One region of the Streptomyces sp. NPDC111656 genome, then DNA from elsewhere that is predicted to be linked to it. Evidence: predicted binding sites of a transcription regulator. Region 1 holds the regulator's gene; each other region holds the start of a gene.

Region 1 (6,645 bases):
CTGCGCCGCTCGGTCGACGTCGGGTTCGCCACCACCCGCGGCGACCTCGCCCTCCTCCTGCAACGCGCCGACCAGACCGACAAGACCCTCGACGAGCACGAGTCCCGCCTCGACGCCCTGGAACGCACCCGCTGGCCCCTGCCCTCCCTCGCGGCCGCCACCTCGTGCACGGCGCTGGCGCTGACGATCTGGCAGTCGATGGGGCGCTGACCCCTGATCCGCCGAACGCGCGGGAACCCCTCGCCCAGGGCTCCCGCGCGTTCGTCAGGGAAATACGTCAGTGCGGGACGTCGGTGCAAGTCGTCAGTGCGGGAGCACGACTACTTGAGGTCGATCGCCGTGCAGTCCGCCTTGGTCGAGGCCGTGCAGATCTGCTTGACGGTGTAGATGCCGTCCTGGATCACCGTCTCCTTGATGTTCGCCTTGGTCAGGGCGACCACGGGCATCAGCTGGGAGGGGATCTTCGTGTTCGTGGGGCTGTCGACCTTGTCGCGGGTGAGCGCGTCGAATTCGATGCCACGCCCCTGGACCTTCGCCACGGCCATCTCGGCAGCCGCGGTGGCCTCATCGGGGTAGGACTTGTAGACGCTCATGTACTGCTCGCCCCGGACGATCCGCTGCACCGCGTCCAGCTCGGCGTCCTGGCCGGTGACCGGCGGCACCTTGCTGACGCCCATGGTCTTCAGGGCGTCGATGGCGGCGCCCGCGAGACCGTCGTTGGCGGAGTAGACACCGGCGATGTTGTTCAGGCCGATGGCCGAGATGGCCTTCTCCATGTTGGCCTTGCCGACGACCGGGTCCCAGTCCTTGGTGTCGTACGTCTTGGAGATGACGACCTTGCCGTTGAGCTCACCCAGGGCGCCCGACTTGAACTGCGCCGCGTTCGGGTCGGTGGGCGAACCGTTCATCATGACGATCTTCTTCGTGGAGGCGTTGGGGCCCAGCGCCTCCAGGAGGGCCTTGCCCTGCACCTGGCCGACGAGCTCGTTGTCGAAGGAGATGTACGCGTCGATCGGGCCCTGCGCCAGACGGTCGTAGGCGATGACGGGGATGCCCGCGTCCTTGGCCTTCTGCACGTCGCTCGCGATGGCCTTGGAGTCCACCGCGTCGACGAGGATCACGTCGACCTTGTCGTTCACCATCTGCTGGAACTGCTGGCTCTGCTTGGACGCGCTCTGCTCCGCGTTGGCGGATTCGACCTTGCCCTTGCCGTTGGTGAGCTTGGCGACCTGCTGCTCGATGATCGGGTGGTCGAACTTCTCGTAACGGGTGTTGGCCTTCTCAGGGAGGAGCAGACCAACCGTGATGTCGTCACCCTTGGTCGGGCTCGCCTTGGTGTCGCTGCCGCCGATCCCGTCCACGACACCGCAGGCGGCGAGGGAGACGGTCATCGCGGAGCAAGCCAGGGCTATGGCGGTACGACGAAGCCGGGTGTTACGAGTGTTCACATCAGGTGCCTTCCGGGCGAGGTAGCTGCTTTGCGACCCAGGTGGCTGAAAGCCAACGCGGCGATCACCTCAGCGTCAAGGAGTAACCACTTAACGAGATGGCAACAGCATTCTGTGTTCCCCAAGTGAACACGATGGGAAGGGGGTGCGCCGCCACTTCCACAGAACCCCTCTGATTGACTTGCGTCACTCGCTCCCCGGCGACATACAACCCTCCCCCACCTCCGGGAGTCTCGATGGCGGCCGCACACAACGCAGCACGAAACAGGGGAAGCATGAGGCCAGTTGGGCGGAGTGGGCCGGCGCTCGCCGCGACGCTGACGATCGCCACCCCCGGGGGCCTGCTCGCCGGCTCGGGGGCGCCCGCCTCCGCCGCGAGCAGCCGCGCATCACCGGTGTACAAGCGGCAGTTCTACGCGAACACCACTTTCTCCCACACACCGAAGAAAACGGACTGCGACGCCGCGGTCGGCGAGAACTGGGGCACGAAGGCCCCCGCCTCCGGCCTCCCGAAGGACAACTTCGGCGTCCGCTGGACCGTGACGAGGGACTTCGGTTCGGGAGGTCCCTTCGCCCTTCCCGTCAACGTCACCGTCCCCTCCGGCAAGCACACCCTGCGCATCGACTACGCCAACTGGACCGGCGCCGCCAACGTCTCCTTCGCCTACACCCCCGCACCACCGCCACCGTCGACAAGGTCAAGCCCCTCACCCCGAGCGGGACTTCCGTCTCGCAGTCGAAACTGGGTTCGCCGACCGCCACGCCCCGCGGGCTGCGGCTCGACTGGAACGGGGTCACGGGAGCGGTGTCCTACCGCGTCTACCGGGCGACGAGCGAGAACGGCGTGTACACCCGGGTGGGCAGTACGGACAAGCTCTCGTACCTGGACACCTCGGCCCTGGAGAGCGTCGCCTACTACTACCAGGTGACCGTTCTCGACGCGGTGGGCAACGAGTCCGCGCGTTCCGTGGCCGCCGCCGGCGAGCGCGAGGACCTCACCCCGCCGCCCGCCGTCACCGGGCTGACGGTCACCCCGACCGAGTACGGCTTCGAGGTGGAGTGGGACAAGAACCCGGCCACCGACCTCGGTCGGTACACCGTCTACTGGGGTGAGCTCTTGGGCGACGAGGGCGAGGAGCAGGTGTGCTCCGGGACGCTGACGGCGTATCCGCCGGTCGACACCACCTCGTACTCGTACACCACCCGCCCCGACGGCGACCGCGTCTGCTTCTTCGTCGACGCCATCGACACGTCCGGGAACTCCTCCTTCAAGCGGACCCGGACGGCCGTGGCCGCGACCGAGCTCGACACCACGCCGAGCGTACGAGAAGATCCACGAGACCTCGGCCGGAGCGTTCGAGTACTTCGACACCGGCGCGGTGAGTTGAGGAATGCCGAAGGGGGTGGAGAGGTCGACGACCTCTCCACCCCCTTCGTACGTGGGAGCTAGTCCGACTGCCTCTTCGGCCGCCAGACCACCAGCGCGCTCGTCTGCTGGACCTCCTGGTACGGGACCAGGTCGCGGCGGTACGAGGCGTGCACCGCGGCCTCGCGCTGCTGCATCGCGGCAGCGGCGCCGTCCAGGGCCGATTCCAGTTCCGCGACGCGGGACTGGAGGGCCGCCACCTGGTTCTCCAGCTCGATGATGCGCTTGATGCCGGCCAGGTTGATGCCCTCGTCCTGGGACAGCGCCTGCACCGTGCGGAGCAGTTCGATGTCGCGGGCCGAGTAGCGCCGGCCCCGGCCGGCGGTGCGGTCCGGGGAGACCAGGCCGAGGCGGTCGTACTGGCGCAGGGTCTGCGGGTGCAGGCCGGAGAGCTGGGCCGCCACCGAGATGACGTAGACCGGGGTCTCCTCGGTCAGTTCATAGGGGTTTCGACGACGGCCGTCCATCTGCTCATGCTCCCTTCGCGGCCTGGAACAGCTCCGCCCGTGGGTCCTCGCCCGCGGTTGCCTCGCGATACGCCTCCAGGGCGTCGCGAGCCTTGCCCGACACGTCCGTGGGGACCGCGACCTCGACGGTGACCAGGAGGTCGCCGCGCGTACCGTCCTTGCGGACGGCACCCTTGCCGCGGGCCCGCATCGTACGGCCGTTGGGCGTGCCCGGGGGCAGTTTCAGGGTGACCGGGGGGCCGCCCAGGGTCGGTACGCGCACCTCGCCGCCGAGTGCCGCCTCCGCGAAGGTGACGGGCACGGTGACGGTGAGGTTGTCGCCCTTGCGGCCGAAGACCGGGTGGGCGTCCACGTGGACCGTGACGTACAGGTCGCCGGCCGGGCCGCCCCGTTCGCCGGGTGCGCCCTTGCCGCGGAGGCGGATGCGCTGGCTGTCGCTCACCCCCGCCGGGATGCGGACCTGCATCGTGCGCGAGGACTTGGCGCGACCGCTGCCGTGGCAGATCTCGCAGGGGTTCTCCGCGATGAGACCGCGGCCCTTGCAGTCCGGGCAGGGGTCCGTGAGCGAGAAGCCGCCGCCGGAGCCGCGCGCGACCTGGCCGGTGCCGACGCACGTCGGGCACACGCGCGGTGTGCCGTTCGCGTCGCCGGTGCCCGAACAGGCCTTGCAGGGCGCCTGGGACGTCATCCGCAGCGGGACCGTCGCGCCGTCCACCGCCTCGGTGAAGCTGAGCGTCACCTCGGTGTCGATGTCCTGGCCGCGCCGGGGCTGGGTCCGCGTACCCGTGCCCGCGCCGCCGCGGTTGAACAGGCCCCCGAAGACGTCTCCGATGCCGCCGCCGAAACCACCGGCACCGCCCGCCCCGCCCTGGGCGCCGCCTCCGAAGAGGTCGCCCAGGTCGAAGTTGAAGTTGCCGCCGCCCGCGCCGGGACCCGGACGGAAGCCGCCGTTGCCGAAGAGAGCGCGTGCCTCGTCGTACTCCTTGCGCTTCTTGGGGTCTCCGAGCACGTCGTTCGCCTCGGAGATCTCCTTGAAACGCTCCTCGGCCTTGGCGTTGCCCTTGTTGGCGTCCGGGTGGAACTCGCGGGCGAGCTTCCGGTACGCCTTCTTGATCTCTGCCTCGGTGGCGTCCTTGGGGACGCCGAGGACCTTGTAGAAGTCCTTCTCGATGAAGTCCTTGGTGCTCATCCTCGACGCCCCTCCTCTCTCATGCGTTCAACGTCAGCCCTCGTCCGGGCCACCGCTCTCCTTGTCGTCGGCCGCCTCGGCGGAATCCTGGGAGTCCGCCTTGACGGTCTGCGCCCCCGGCTGGGGTTCGGCGACCGCCACCCGCGCGGGGCGGATGGTGCGCTCGCCGATGCGATACCCCGGCTGCAGAATCGCCACGCACGTCGTCTCCGTGACGTCCGGCGCGTACGAGTGCATCAGGGCCTCGTGGATCATCGGGTCGAAGGGCTCGCCCTCCTTGCCGAACTGCTGAAGGCCCATCTTCGCCGCGACGGTCTCCAGCGACTCGGCCACCGACTTGAAGCCGCCGACCAGTTCGCCGTGGTCCCGCGCGCGGGCGATGTTGTCGAGCACCGGCAGGAGTTCGGTCAGGAGGTTCGCGATGGCGATCTCCTTGACCGCGATCCGATCGCGCTCGACCCGGCGGCGGTAGTTCTGGTACTCGGCCTGGAGCCGCTGGAGGTCCATCGTGCGCTCGCCGAGCGCCGTACGGACCTGGTCCAGCTGTGCGGTCAGACCGGCCAGTTGTGCTGCTGATGCGTCCCCGGCCGGGGCCGCCGCCTCCTCCGTGGAGGGGGTGGCGGCCTGCGGCTCGGCGTCGTCAGGGGTGGCGCCGGAGGGGACGTCAGGCTTCTCTTCGAAGCCCGGGGTCTCCTCCGTCACGCGGCACCGTCCTTGCGGTCCTCGTCGACGATCTCGGCGTCGACGACATCGTCATCGGCCTTGGCCTGCTCGGCGCCGGGGGCACCTTCGGCGCCACCGGCGGCCTGCGCGGCCTGGGCGTCGGCGTACATGGCCTGGCCGAGCTTCTGGGAGACCGCGGCGACCTTCTCCGTGGCGGTGCGGATCTCGGCGGTGTCCTCGCCCTTGAGCTTCTCCTTCAGCTCGGCGATGGAGGCCTCGACCTCGGTCTTGACGTCACCCGGGACCTTGTCCTCGTTGTCCTTGAGGAACTTCTCGGTCTGGTAGACGAGCTGCTCGCCCTGGTTGCGGGTCTCGGCGGCCTCGCGGCGCTTGTGGTCCTCGTCCGCGTACTGCTCGGCCTCCTGGCGCATCCGGTCGACCTCGTCCTTCGGCAGCGAGGAGCCGCCGGTGACGGTCATCTTCTGCTCCTTGCCCGTGCCCAGGTCCTTCGCGGTCACGTGCATGATGCCGTTGGCGTCGATGTCGAAGGCGACCTCGATCTGCGGGACACCGCGCGGGGCCGGCGGCAGACCGGTCAGCTCGAACATCCCGAGCTTCTTGTTGTACGCCGCGATCTCGCGCTCGCCCTGGTAGACCTGGATCTGGACGGACGGCTGGTTGTCCTCGGCGGTGGTGAAGATCTCGGACCGCTTGGTCGGGATCGTCGTGTTCCGCTCGATGAGCTTCGTCATGATGCCGCCCTTGGTCTCGATGCCGAGGGACAGCGGGGTGACGTCGAGGAGCAGGACGTCCTTGACCTCACCCTTGAGGACACCGGCCTGCAGGGCGGCGCCGATGGCGACGACCTCGTCCGGGTTGACGCCCTTGTTGGCGTCCTGGCCGCCGGTCAGCTCCTTGACGAGCTCGGCGACGGCGGGCATGCGGGTGGAGCCACCGACGAGAACGACGTGGTCGATCTCGGAGAGGTTGATGCCCGCGTCCTTGATGACGTTGTGGAACGGCGTCTTGCAGCGCTCCAGAAGGTCCGCGGTGAGCTGCTGGAACTGGGCGCGCGTGAGCTTCTCGTCCAGGTGCAGCGGGCCCTCGGCGGAGGCCGTGATGTAGGGCAGGTTGATCGAGGTCTCGGTGGACGAGGACAGCTCGATCTTCGCCTTCTCGGCGGCTTCGCGCAGACGCTGGAGCGCCATCTTGTCCTTGGCGAGGTCCACGCCGTGACCGGAGCGGAACTGCTGCACCAGGTAGTCGACGACACGCTGGTCCCAGTCGTCACCACCGAGGTGGTTGTCGCCGTTGGTGGCCTTCACCTCGACGACGCCGTCGCCGATCTCCAGGAGGGACACGTCGAAGGTGCCGCCACCGAGGTCGAAGACGAGGATCGTCTGGTCGTCCTTGTCCAGGCCGTACGCGAGGGCGGCGGCCGTGGGCTCGTTC
Region 2 (6,645 bases), on a different contig from region 1:
ATGACCGGACGCCTGGACAAGCTGGAACGCGCGGGGCTGCTACGGCGCTCCCCCGACCCGCACGACCGGCGCGGACTCCAGGTGACGCTCACGGACAAGGGGCTGCGGCTCATCGATGAGGCCGTCGGCGCGGGGCTCGCCGTCCAGACGGAGGCCCTGGCCCACCTCGACGAGGAACGAGCCGGTCAACTGGCCGCCCTGTTGCGTGAGTTGCTGATGGGCACCGGCGCCTAGGGTCTCGACCGGGCCCCCGAACCAGGCCCTGAGGGCCTCAGCCCGCCGTGGCGACCCGGCTCGACCTGACGCGTATCGCGGCGAGCCTGCCCAGAACCTGAGCCAGTGCCATCAGCAGCAGCGCGGCGGTCCAGGCGGCGGCACCGGTGATCAGGTTGTCCTGGCTGAACCGCGCCAGGCTCCCGGAACCGCCATGAGTGGCCCAGTACTCGAATCCGGCGCGCGAGGCCATGCCGACGATCCACAGGAGCGCGGCGAGCGCCCCGGCGCGGGCGAACGCGACCCCGTCCGAGGCGCGGCTCAGCCGGGTGGCCGCGCCGCAGGCGACGCCCAGGACCGCGCCGGCGACGACACCGGCGATGTCGAGTCCGAGGTCGTGCCCCTGGGTCGGGAAGGACTTGAGGTAGTAGGCGGCCGCGGCGGCGACGGCCACGAGCGGCAGCAGCGTGTTGTGCAGCGTCTGCCGGACGCCTCGGATCTGCGGGATCACGAGGAGGATGAGGGACGCGGAGATCACGTAATCGGTCGTCGTCATGCCCATGAGCTTGCGCTTCACGACGCGGAACCACCTCGGCTCCAGGGTGGAGCCCAGGGTGGGTTTCCGCCTCAACCCACGGGTTGAGATCCAGGCGCGTGCCGCCGTCCTCGGCGTCGGGCGGCTCGACCACTACTGGCCGGGGTCGCCGTCGCCCCGCTGGTCGTCGCAGTCGTAGTACACGTACTGATCGATGTCCAGCGACGCCCCGGCCTCGGCCGACCAGGCCAGCAGGGGCGCGCCCAGGAAGATGCCCTTCTGCCGCGGGTCCTCGGGATCGGTGAGCTCCTGGACGACCACCAGGGAGACGTCGGCGTCCCCGGAAGCGGCCAGCCGCCCCAGGGTCGTGGCGAACTCCGGTCCCCAGCCGAGGACCACCGGTTCGAGATCCTCCGGCCGCCCGGGTCCGCCCGCGGCCGAGACGTGCCGGATCCAGGTCGCATGCGCGCGCGGCGGCGACTGGGGGCGCCTACGGCTGCCGATCGCGGTCGCCTCGTCGGGCCCGGTCCCCAGCCGCGCGGAGATCTCCTCCGGTTGCAGGGACTCGCTGACCACTCTCAGGTACATCCGGAACGCGGTCACGGCCGGTACCTGTCATGCGTCGGAACCAAGATCTTCCCGTCCTTGCGCACGAGGACGTCCCTGCCCTCGCCGTCACGCATCGCGTCGAACGCGTGGTCGTAATCACCGTAAACCGTTACCATCGGTCATGTTCGACTCAACGTCGCACGCGGTGACATACCGCACCCGACGCGGTGTTGATGTCCCGACGCTTCTACGAAGCGGCGGTCACCCTCGCCTCACTCCCCCTCCGGGCGAGATCGGTTCGAAGACGGATCCCCGCCCAGCGCCGCCGCCAACGCCCGCTCGACGGCCGCCGCGTCGGGGGATTCGGCGGCCCAGGCCACGTATCCGTCGGGCCGCACCAGCACGGTCGTACGCCGGTCGCTCGCCCAACTCTCCACGGTGAGACGGTCCTTGCGCGCCTTGAGGTCGTCCAGGCGGTACGTCCGGACGGCCGCCGTCGGTGCGACGAGGACGAACCGGCCGCCGCGCAGGGCCTCGTAGAGGCGGCCGTTCTTCAGGGCGACATCGGGGACGCGGGTGCCGACGAGGGTGTGAGAGCCGCGCGGAGCCCGGTAGGCGAAGCCGATGCCGGTGATCTGGCCCGCCGCCTTCCGGCCTACGGGGCCGACGCCGTTGAGGACCGTGGTGAGCGCGGAGCGCAGCGCCAGCGTCCACGGATGCTTGGCCATCGCGAGCCGGACGATCCCGCCGCTGCTGCGCAGCACCGCCCTGCCGACCGGGTGGCGCTCGGCCTGGTAGGTGTCCAACAGGTCCGCGTCCGCGTGGCCGTGGACGACCAGCGCGAGCTTCCAGCTGAGGTTCGCCGCGTCCTGGAGGCCGGTGTTCATGCCCTGGCCGCCGGCCGGGGTGTGGACATGGGCGGCGTCACCGGCGAGGAAGACCCGCCCGACCCGGTACGCGGGTGCCTGGCGCTCGTCGCTGTGGAAGCGGGACATCCAGCGCGCGTCGTGCATGCCGTAGTCATGGCCGAGGGAGAGCCGGACGATCTCCTTGACCTCGTCGAGTTCGAGCGGCGCGCTGTCGGGGACGTCGCGGCCGCGGTGCCAGCCGATCACACGGTAGTAGCCGTCGCCGAAGGGCACCATGAAGGCGAAGGCGTCGCCGACGGCGTTGGCGGTGAGGATCGACTCCGGCTCCTCGGCGAGCAGGACGTCGGCGAGGACGACGGACCGGATGACCGACTTCCCGGGGAACGGCAGCCCCACCGCCTCACGCACCGCGCTGCGCATCCCGTCCGCCCCGACGACGTACGCGGCCGCCAACTCCCCCGCCGCCCCGTCCGCACCCCGGACTTCGAGCGTGACGCCCGCCGCGTCCTGGCGCAGTCCGGTCACCTCGGTCTCGTACACGAACCGCACCCCGGCCTCGACGGCCCGCCGCTCCAAGGCCCGTTCCACCTCGTACTGCGGGATGACGAGCAGGTGGTTGAAACGGGAGGGAAGCGTGTCGAGGGCGAAGGAGAGCCGACCGAAGAGGCGGATGCGGTCGACGGTCCGGCCGTGACTCTCCAGCTCGTCGGCGAGACCGCGGGCGTCGAGCTGCTCCAGGGTGCGGGCGTGCAGGACGAAGGCGCGGGAGAGGTTGCTGATCCCGTGCGGGCGCTTCTCGACGAGGGTGACGGAGACACCGGCGGCGGCGAGGTCCCCGGCCAGCAGAAGGCCGGTGGGGCCGGAGCCGACGACGATCACGTTCCGGGGCACGGTGGCGCCGTTCACATGGCCGTTCGTCTTGTCGTTCATGGCGGCCTCCTGATGCCAACGCTCGTTGGTCAACGTTTGTTGGCCAACGCTTGTTTACCAACATAGAGAGCCCGCTCTGGACTGTCAACAACTGTTGGCCTACGGTTGTTGGCATGCCCGACAAGGAACTCCCCGCACCCGCCCCGTCCCCCGCGGCCCGCCGCTCGGACACCACCCGCACCGCGATCCTCACCGCCGCGCGCGAACGCTTCGCCGCCGACGGCTACGAGCGCGCCACGATCCGCTCGATCGCTAAGGACGCACGGATCGATCCGTCGATGGTGATGCGCTACTACGGCTCGAAGGAGGGACTGTTCGCCGCGGTCCTCGACGTCGACCTGCGGCTTCCGGGCCCGGACGGGCTGGACCCGCACGAGGTGGGCCGCGTCCTGGTGGGCCACTTCCTCGACCTCTGGGAGGAGAACGAGGTGCTCACCGTGCTGCTCCGGGTCGGCGTGACCAATCCGGACGGCGCCGCGCGCATGCAGGGCATCTTCCGGGACCAGCTCATGCCGGTCGCGCTGCGCGTCTGCCCCGACCCGGAGCAGGCGCCAGCACGGGCCGCGCTGACCGCCTCACAGGTGCTGGGCATGGCGATGGCCCGCTACGTCCTGCGGTTCCCGCCCGCCGTCGCGCTGCCCCGCGAGGAGGTCGTGGCGTGGCTGGCGCCGACGGTGCAGCGGTATCTCACGGCGCCGCATCCGTGACGGGCCCCGAAAAGAGTCCCCCGAGAACACGCCGAGGGACTCCGAAAACACATCGAGGGAGTCCCCGCACCCGGTGGGTGCGCGGACTCCCTCGATCGAGAAGGATCCAGGCCTCGGCGCGCGGCCGGGGCTTCAGGAAGCGAGCCGGGATCAGGTCCGCTTCGGCTGCTTGTCGGACTTGTCCAGGACCATCACGAGGCCCGCGATGACCAGGAACAGGACGATCGGCGTCACGACGTAGAGGCCGAGCGTTTCGATCACGCTCAGGCCCTTGCCGGGGTCGTCACCGTCGTCGCGGGTCAGCGCGAGCGCGGGGGACGACATGAGCAGCATCATCAGCGTCGTACCGGAAGCCAGGGCGCCGGCGCGCAGGGCGTTCTTCTTGTCCACGGTGCAAACGTAGCGAACACCTGAATGAGTCGCGCGCCCGGGGTGCCGTACGGAGGCCGCACCCCCGCCCGGACGCCCCGCTCACACACCCCGGTCACGCCCGCTCACCCGCCTCCGTCACGCCCGCCGCGATCCCCGGACCGTCCCCGCAGCACGTCGATCAGCGCGTACAGCCGGGGCGAGGCCGCGAGCTCCTCCAGGGTCACCGGGCGGCCATCCGCGTCGGCGATGGGCAGCCGCCAGTTCGGGTACTGGTCCCACGTGCCCGGCAGGTTCTGCGGTCGCCGGTCCCCGACCGTGTCCGGGAGCCATACGCCGATCATGCGGGCCGGGGTGCGCAGCAGGAAGCGGTACACGGCCTGGATCTCGGCCTCCTCCGACACCGCCGAACCCGCGTCGCCCGCCCCGTGCAGCAGCCCGAGGCGGGCGAGCAGCGCCAGCCATTCCCCCGTGTCCGCCGTGGCCGCGGTCCGCTCGTCCTCCAGAGAGCCGGTGAGCAGGCCGAGCCGGTCGCGGAGTTCGACGTGGTCGCCGGTGAGCCGGGAGGCGGTGGGCGGCAGGTCGTGGGTGGTGGCGGTGGCCAGGCAGTCGGGGCGCCAGCGCTCGGAGGGCAGGGGCTTCCCGTCGCCGTCCCAGTCCCGTTCGAACCACAGCACCGAGGTGCCGAGCACCCCGCGCTCGTGCAGCGTCTCGCGCACGCCGGGCTCGACCGTGCCGAGGTCCTCGCCGATCACCAGGGCCCCGGCCCGCGAGGCCTCCAGGGTCAGGATCGCGAGCATCGCCTCGGCGTCGTAGCGGACGTACGTGCCCTCGGTGGGCGGCTGTCCCTGCGGCACCCACCAGAGCCGGAACAGGCCCATCACATGGTCGATGCGCAAGGCGCCGGTGTGTCGGAGGAGGGCGCGCAGGAGGCGGCGGTAGGGGGCGTAGCCCGAGGCGGCGAGGCGGTCCGGGCGCCAGGGCGGCAGGCCCCAGTCCTGGCCGCGTGCGTTGAAGGCGTCCGGGGGCGCGCCGACGGACATGCCCGCCGCGAAGTACTCCTGCTGCGCCCAGGCGTCGGCTCCGCCGGGATGCACTCCGACCGCGAGGTCGTGCACGAGGCCCACCGCCATCCCCGCGTCGCGCGCGGAACGCTGGGCGGTGGCGAGCTGGGCGTCGGTGAGCCAGGCGAGGCGGCTGTGGAAGTCGACGCGGTCCATCAACTCACCGCGGGCGCGGGTGGTTTCGGGTGAGCGCGGGTCACGCAGGCCCACCGGCCACCGCTGCCACTCGGGGCCGTAGGCCTCGGCGAGCGCGCACCAGGTGGCGTGGTCCTCCAGTGCCTCGCCCTCGTCGGCGAGGAAGTCGACGTAGGCGGCGCGTCGGCCGGGCCCGAGCGGCACTTGGCACACCAGTTCCAGCGCTTCGCGCTTGAGCTCCCACACGGCGTCGCGGTCGATCAACGCGCCCTTGTGGAGCACGGATGCGCGCAGTCGCTCGGCGCGCTCCAGCAGCGCCCCTACCCGGCCCGGATCGTCGACGTAGGCGAACTCGGGGATGTCCTCGATCCGCAGATGGACCGGGTCGGGGAAGCGGCGGGAGGAGGGCCGGTACGGGGAGGGGTCGGTGGGGATGCCGGGTACGGCCGCGTGCAGCGGGTTGACCTGCACGAATCCGGCACCGAGCGCCCGGCCGGCCCAGGCGGTGAGTTCGGCGAGGTCGCCGAGGTCGCCCATGCCCCAGGAGCGCCGGGAGAGGAGGGAGTAGAGCTGGACGAGGAGTCCGTACGTGCGTCCGGGCGGCGCGGGCAGCCGGGCGGGGGCGGCGACGAGGTGGGCCTCGGCGGTGCGGCCGTCGGGGGCGGTGGCGTGCAGGGTGTGGACGCCGGGCGGGAGTTGCTCGGCGGCGGCGCGGGTCTCGCCCTGTTCGGTGGTGATGCGCAGCCGGGTGCCGGTCGGCAGTCCGGCGAGCGCGGCGGGCGGGCTGCCGCCCCAGCACACCACCGTCGGCGGCAGCAGCCGCTCCCGTGTCTCGGCCTCCCGGGAGGCGAGGGCCGCGCGGACGGCGTCCGGGGTGCTCGCGTCGACGCCGAGCGCCGCCAGGGCCGCGACGACCGCGGTGTCCGTGGCCGCGACCGTACGGTCCGGGGAGGGGCTGTAGGAGGTGGCGACGCCGTGCAGTGCGGCGAGCCGCGCCAGCGGTGCGTGCGGGTCGGGAGGGCCGGCCGGCGAGGAGCCGGCGGGCGAGGGGTCCGCGGGCGGGCGAGGCGCCATCTATACCCCCGAGATGTCCGTGGCGGCGCCGGTGGAGACGGGCTCGCTGGTCAGGTGCGCGGCGTCGGCCAGCGGCGGTTCGCTGGTCAGCGGCTCGGCATCGGGGAGGGGAGGCTCGCTGGTCAGCGGCGGTTCGACGGAGGCGCCCTCGGCGCTGAAGACGCACACATGGGGCTCGACGGAGGGCTCCGTCGGGCGTT
Region 3 (6,645 bases), on a different contig from region 1:
TGAAGCCGAAGCCGACCTCCTCCCAGTCGGTGCCGATCGGCTGCCCGTAGTACGGCATCACCTGGGAACAGCCCGCCTCGACGGCCGCCTTGAAGGGCTGGAGGTGGTACTCACGCATGCCGCCCGGATAGATCTCTCTCTCCTTGCCGTGCGCGAAGTGCGGGTCCTCGCCGTCCTTCTGCGGTCCGCCGCCGGGGAAGTGCTTGACCATGGCGGCGACGGAGTCCGGTCCGAGCCGCGCCCCCTGGAGACCGCGTACGTACGCCCGTACCAGCTCGCTCGTCAGCTCCGCGCTGGATCCGAACGTGCCGCTCTGGCGCGACCAGCGCGGTTCGGTGGCCAGGTCGATCTGTGGGTGCAGCGCGCCCCGGAAGCCCACCGCCAGGTACTCGCGGCGGACCGTGTCCCCGAAGCGCACCACCAGCGCCGGGTCGCCGATCGCGGCCAGGCCCAGGGGCTCGGGCCAGGCCGAGAAGGCGCCGGAGTTGAAGGAGGCGCCCGGGTTGTCGGTGAACGCGTGGCGCGGGTCGGTGGAGAGGGTGACCGGGATGCCCAGACGGGTGCTCGCGGCCAGCTCCTGGACCCGGTTGACCCGCTGGGCCGTCTCGCGCACGCCGTACTGGCCGATGAGGTTGAAGTGGGTCAGTGCCCTGCCCTCGATCAGCTCGGGGGTGGGGGCGTGCACGAAGGGCCCGTCGGTGGCGAAGGTGCCGTCCGCGTTCATGGAGAGCATGTTCATGGAGAGCATGGAGTGGAACAGCTGACCCGCCTTCTCCTCTCACGTCATGCGGGAGAGCAGGTCCTCGACGCGCTCGTCGACGGGGCGGTGCGGATCGCGGCACGTGGCGGTGGTCTTCCCTGGGGGCATCCCGGTTTCCTTGTTTCCTTCTTGCTCGAGGCGGCTGTGTGACGGGCTTCTTGAAGAAGGGGGCCGTTTGGAGGGGGCTACTTGACGGAGCGGACGAACTGGACGGCGAGTGCGCCCAGTACGGCGGCGATCGCGCCGAAGAGGAACAGCGCCGCGTAGTTGCCGCCCCCGCCGATCGCCAGGAGCGCGGGGGCGGCGATCGGGACGAGGGACTGGGGCAGGGCGTTGCCGATGTTGAGGACGCCCATGTCCTTGGCCGACTCGTCGGGATCGGGCAGCACCGCGGCGGCGAGCGCCAGGTCGACGGAGAGGTAGAGGCCCTCGCCGAGGCCGAAGACGATCACGGCGACGACGTACATCCCGAAGGACTGCGCGGCGGCGAGCAGCGCCAGGCTGAGGGCCATGACGAGCGAGGAGCCGACGCGTGTGCGGACACGGCGACCGCGGACGCCGAATGCGCTTATCAGGTTGCTATGAATCGCCTCCCACGTGGCGTCGGTCATAGACAGCGGCGGCGCGAGCCCCCAAGGGTGGAGCGGGACGGAAGGAGCCCCTCACCTTGGACCGGAGCACGACCGCGACGGAGACGGCAGTGGCGACGACCACGGCCCCGACGGCCTCCTCGGCCGATGCCGCGCTCAAGGACCCACAGACGGGCACGCTTCTCCTGGACGGAGTGCCGCGGCAACGCGGCGCCACGGCCGTGCCGCCCGCCCCCCGCCCGGCGACGACATCTCCTGCACTTGCTCCTCCCGCTCCACCCGTCTCCCGGGCCCTCGCCCGGCTCCGGTCGCTCCGCGCCTGGCGGCTGCTGCCCACCCCCACCGGAACGCCGTTCACCCTCGGCTACGCGGCCGTGCTCGCCGTCACCGCGATGGTCACCGACCACGCGGACCCCTCCCTCGTCCACGCCTTGCAGCAGGGGTCCAGCACCGATGTCGCGCACCTCGTACGCGAACCGGTGCTGGTGCTGCTGGCCAGCGCGCTGTGGATGGCGGGCGGGATCACTTCGCCGTACGCCATCGGGTTCGTGCTGGTGCTGACCGCGCTGGAGCGGCGGATAGGCGGCCTGCGGGCCGCCGGAGTCTTCCTGCTCGGGCACGTCCTGGCCACCCTGGCCACCGAGGTGCCTGTCGGCCTTTCCGTGCTGGTGGGAGACCTTCCCGACAGCTCCCTGCACCGCCTCGACTACGGCATCAGCTTCGGCGTCGCCACGAGCATCGGCGCGCTCGCCGGGCTGCTGCGGCCCTGGCTGCGCTGGCCGCTGCTGGTCGTCTTCGGCTCGATGGTCGTCGGGGACCTGCTCGAATTCGCCGACCCGATGACGGACTGGGGGCATGTGATGTCCCTGGCGATCGGGGTGTCGACCTGGCCGCTGGTCCGGGGCTGGCGCCGCGCCCGTACGCAGGCGGTCTCCGGCCCTGCCGCCCCCGCCGCCGTACACACCGCTCAGACGCCCGGCACCGTCGCCGCCTGGCATCCCGGGCGGTAGGGGCGGGTCCGGGCCGGGCCGGACCAGTCCAGTCCAGTTCGGTCCAATCCAGTTCGGTCGGGTCAGGTCAGGTGGTCCGGGCCGCCGTCAGCCGTCGGGCCGGCTCCGGGACGCCTGGGCGGCGCTTCTGTTCCGCACTCGTCCCGTGGAGCCTGAGGGCGCGTTGACGTGCGCCCGCTCGAAGGTCACACCGTGCCCGCCGAGCCGGTCACGGTCTCGGGCGTCGCCCACTCCGTCTCCTTGGGCCGGGCGTCGGTGACGACGACCTAGGATGTCGGGCCGCCCGCACCGCCACCGCCCCGAGCGCCGCCACGGCCGCCGCCGCGGCACCCGCGACCACCCGGCGGCGAGTCGACCCCGCCCCTGTTGCTGCCCCTCGTCCACGTCGTGCCCCGTTTCCCCGTGCGTGGTTCCACAGCCTGTGGATGAGCCTGCGGTGTGACACGGGAAGGGACGGCGGGCCGACGGCGTTGACCGCACCACAGGCGTTCGCCGCGGAGGTACGGCGGAGCGGCGCCGGCCAAGAGAGAAGCGTGGCGGATACCCCGCTGACCTGCACTGACGTCTCCGTGGAGAGCGATCGCTCACAGCGAACAGGCCCCGGGGAACAATCCGGGGCTCACGTGCATTGAGTCGGCATAGCTCAACTTGACTGCCTAGGGAGAGATAATGGCTTCGACGTCCACACCGCTCACCCTGCCCGTGTTGCCGCTCGATGATGAGGTCGTGCTGCCCGGGATGGTGGTTCCGCTGGACCTGAACGACGCCGATGTACGCGCCGCGGTGGAGGCCGCCCAGGCAGCCGCGCGGTCGGAGCCCGGCAAGCCGAAGGTGCTGCTGGTGCCACGCATCGACGGGGCGTACCCGAGCACGGGCGTGCTCGGCACCGTCGAGCAGGTCGGCCGACTGGCCGACGGCGACCCGGGCGCGCTGATCCGCGGCCGTGGGCGCGTGAAGATCGGCGCCGGGACGACCGGTCCTGGTGCCGCCCTGTGGGTCGAGGGCACCCGGGTCGACGAGACCGTGCCCGACCCGCTGCCCGGCCACGTCGCCGAACTGGTCAAGGAGTACAAGGCCCTCGCCACCAGCTGGCTGCGCAAGCGCGGCGCCTGGCAGGTCGTGGACCGCGTACAGGCCATCGACGATGTGTCCACCCTTGCCGACAATTCTGGCTACTCCCCGTTCCTGAGCACCGAGCAGAAGGTCACGCTGCTGGAGACCGCCGACCCGGTCGCCCGGCTGAAGCTCGCCACCGAGCAGCTGCGTGAGCACCTCGCCGAGCAGGATGTCGCCGAGTCCATCGCGAAGGACGTCCAGGAAGGCGTCGACAAGCAGCAGCGCGAGTTCCTGCTGCGGCGCCAGCTCGAAGCCGTCCGCAAGGAGCTGCGCGAGCTGAACGGCGACGCCAAGGAGGGCGAGGAGTCCGACGACTACCGGACCCGCGTCGAGGCCGCGGACCTCCCCGAGAACGTCCGCGAGGCCGCGCTCAAGGAAGTCGACAAGCTGGAGCGGTCCAGCGACCAGTCGCCCGAGGGCGGCTGGATCCGGACCTGGCTCGACACCGTCCTGGAACTGCCGTGGAACGAGCGCACCCAGGACGAGTACGACATCCAGGGCGCCAAGGGCATCCTGGACGCCGAGCACGCCGGTCTGGAGGACGTGAAGGAGCGCATCACCGAGTACCTGGCCGTGCGCAAGCGGCGTTCCGAGCGTGGTCTCGGCGTCGTCGGCGGGCGGCGCGGCGGTGCCGTGCTCGCGCTCGTCGGTCCGCCCGGTGTCGGCAAGACCTCGCTCGGCGAGTCCGTCGCGCACGCCATGGGCCGCAAGTTCGTCCGGGTCGCGCTCGGTGGCGTACGGGACGAGGCCGAGATCCGCGGCCACCGGCGTACGTACGTCGGCGCGCTGCCCGGCCGTATCGTCCGCGCCATCAAGGAGGCCGGGTCCATGAACCCGGTGGTCCTGCTGGACGAGATCGACAAGGTCGGCTCCGACTTCCGCGGCGACCCCGCCGCGGCGCTGCTCGAAGTCCTCGACCCCGCGCAGAACCACACCTTCCGGGACCACTACCTGGAGGTCGAGCTCGACCTCAGCGACGTGGTGTTCCTGGCGACGGCCAACGTGCTCGAGGCCATCCCGGAGGCGCTGCTCGACCGTATGGAGCTGGTCAGGCTCGACGGGTACACCGAGGACGAGAAGGTCGTCATCGCCCGTGACCACCTGCTGCCGCGTCAGCTGGAGCGGGCCGGTCTGGAGAAGGAGGAGGTCGCGCTCGACGAGAGCGCGCTGCGCAAGCTCGCCGGGGAGTACACCCGGGAAGCGGGCGTACGCAACCTGGAGCGGGCCGTCGCACGCCTGCTCCGCAAGGTCGCGGCGCAGCACGAACTCGGCGAGCGGGAGCTGCCCTTCACGGTGACCGACGCCGATCTGCGCGGGCTCATCGGACGGCCGCACCACGTGCCCGAGTCCGCCCAGGACCCGGCCGAGCGCCGTACCGCGGTGCCCGGTGTCGCCACCGGTCTGGCCGTGACGGGCGCGGGCGGTGACGTTCTCTTCGTGGAGGCGTCGCTGGCCGACCCGGAGACGGGCGCGGCCGGTCTGACCCTGACCGGTCAGCTGGGTGACGTGATGAAGGAGTCGGCGCAGATCGCGCTCTCGTTCCTCCGCTCGCACGGTGCCGAGCTGGAACTGCCGGTCGGCGACCTGAAGGACCGGGGCGTGCACATCCACTTCCCGGCGGGCGCGGTCCCCAAGGACGGTCCGAGCGCGGGCGTCACCATGACGACGGCGCTGGCCTCGCTCCTGTCCGGCCGACTGGTCCGCACGGACGTGGCGATGACGGGTGAGGTCTCCCTGACCGGCCGTGTCCTGCCCATCGGCGGGGTGAAGCAGAAGCTGCTCGCCGCGCACCGGGCGGGTGTCACCACGGTCATCATCCCGAAGCGCAACGAGGCCGACCTGGACGACGTCCCGGCCGAGGTGCTGGAGAAGCTGGACGTCCACGCCGTCACGGACGTCCGCCAGGTCCTGGAACTGGCGCTGTCGCCGGCGACGAACGGCGCGACGCCGGAGGTTCCGGTAGCGGCGTGACGGACGCTGCCGGAAGGGAAGGCCCGGGTCCCGTGAGGGAGGCCCGGGCCTTCGCCGTGCCGTCAGCTGTTTGTGTCAGCCGTTTGTGTCGGCTGTCGGCCGACATTGGTCGTCTGAAATCTCAAGTCTGAAATCTGAAATCTGTCAGCCGTCAGATGCCAGCCGCCATCCGTCACCCGTCACCCGTCATCCGTTGGCCAGTGCCCGCACCCGGTCCAGCCCGCCGTTGAACTTGTCGTGGTCACCGACCGTCGGCCCGGACGACGTGTACTGCCAAATGGTGTAATACGACCACCCGGAAGGCAGCGTCCCCGGATCGGACGCATACCGCGCGATCCACAGCGGGTTGGCGGAGGCGAAGCCGCCGTAGTTGCCGGTGCAGTCGCTCCACCAGCTGGTGGCCGTGTAGATCACGGCGTCCCGGCCGGTGCGCGCCTTGTACTGGGCCAGGAAGCTGCTGATCCAGCTGACCATCGCGCTCTGCGTCTTGCCGTAGCAGGCGGCCCCATACGGGTTCCACTCGATGTCGAGCGTGCCCGGCAGTGTCCTGCCGTCGCCGGACCAGCCGCCGCCGTGGTCCACGAAGTAGTTGGCCTGGGTGGCGCCGCTCGTCGTGTCGGGGGTCGCGAAGTGGTACGCGCCGCGGATCATGCCGACGTTGTACGAGCCGTTGTACTGCTGGGCGAAGTAGGGGTTCGTGTAGTACGTCCCCTCGGTGGCCTTGGTGTAGGCCCACTTGACCCCGCTGCTCCACAGGGTCGACCAGGCGACGTTGCCCTGGTGGCCGCTGACGTCGACGCCTTCTGTCTGGGTGGCGTCACCGGTGTTGGGTGTGCCGGCCTGGCCGTCGTGCGCGAGGACGCCGATGCCCATGCGGGCGGAGCCCCGGGAGGGTGTGTCGGCGGCGGAGGAGGGTGGGGCGGAGAAGGCGGAGAAGAGGGAGAAGGCGGCGAGCAGGGTTCCCAGCGCGAGCAGGCGCAGGCGGTGGGGCGTTCCGGATCTGTGCACGGGCATGACGTGCCTCCGAAGGGCTCGATGGAGCCAGGTGGGGGGAATGGTGCGGACATGCGTGCCGTGTGTGGTGCGGGCATGCGCGCCGTGAGTGGGGGTCAGGTCCTCGTCGACCTGGCGGCGTGGGCATGCCACTGGGTGCCTGTTCACGAAGCTACGCACGGGGAGAACGCGCTGGGAAGAGGGG

What was found. Region 1 encodes HspR, which represses chaperone genes until heat shock. Its sites were predicted from a motif close to TTGAGNNNNNNNNNCTCAA; they were not measured.
Region 2: the regulator HspR is predicted to act here: its motif matches at 1,473-1,491, upstream of ACZ7M3_RS13495 (DUF4279 domain-containing protein).
Region 3: the regulator HspR is predicted to act here: its motif matches at 2,989-3,007, upstream of lon (endopeptidase La).

The regions. Positions count from the first base shown of each region.
Region 1 covers NZ_JBVKCA010000008.1:369,008-375,652, reverse strand. The annotation lists gene ACZ7M3_RS25440 (hypothetical protein) at 1-210, shown strand, start outside; gene ACZ7M3_RS25435 (sugar ABC transporter substrate-binding protein) at 321-1,448, opposite strand; gene ACZ7M3_RS25430 (hypothetical protein) at 2,254-2,898, shown strand; gene ACZ7M3_RS25425 (heat shock protein transcriptional repressor HspR) at 2,895-3,341, opposite strand; gene dnaJ (molecular chaperone DnaJ) at 3,346-4,530, opposite strand; gene grpE (nucleotide exchange factor GrpE) at 4,564-5,232, opposite strand; gene dnaK (molecular chaperone DnaK) at 5,229-6,645, opposite strand, start outside.
Region 2 covers NZ_JBVKCA010000004.1:1,826-8,470, reverse strand. The annotation lists gene ACZ7M3_RS13505 (MarR family winged helix-turn-helix transcriptional regulator) at 1-234, shown strand, start outside; gene ACZ7M3_RS13500 (hypothetical protein) at 272-769, opposite strand; gene ACZ7M3_RS13495 (DUF4279 domain-containing protein) at 902-1,351, opposite strand; gene ACZ7M3_RS13490 (FAD-dependent monooxygenase) at 1,570-3,096, opposite strand; gene ACZ7M3_RS13485 (TetR/AcrR family transcriptional regulator) at 3,210-3,803, shown strand; gene ACZ7M3_RS13480 (hypothetical protein) at 3,954-4,193, opposite strand; gene malQ (4-alpha-glucanotransferase) at 4,298-6,445, opposite strand; gene ACZ7M3_RS13470 (hypothetical protein) at 6,446-6,645, opposite strand, start outside.
Region 3 covers NZ_JBVKCA010000002.1:48,505-55,149, reverse strand. The annotation lists gene ACZ7M3_RS05765 (glycoside hydrolase family 3 protein) at 1-748, opposite strand, end outside; gene ACZ7M3_RS05760 (MFS transporter) at 946-1,272, opposite strand; gene ACZ7M3_RS05755 (rhomboid-like protein) at 1,428-2,360, shown strand; gene lon (endopeptidase La) at 3,030-5,447, shown strand; gene ACZ7M3_RS05745 (lysozyme) at 5,634-6,461, opposite strand.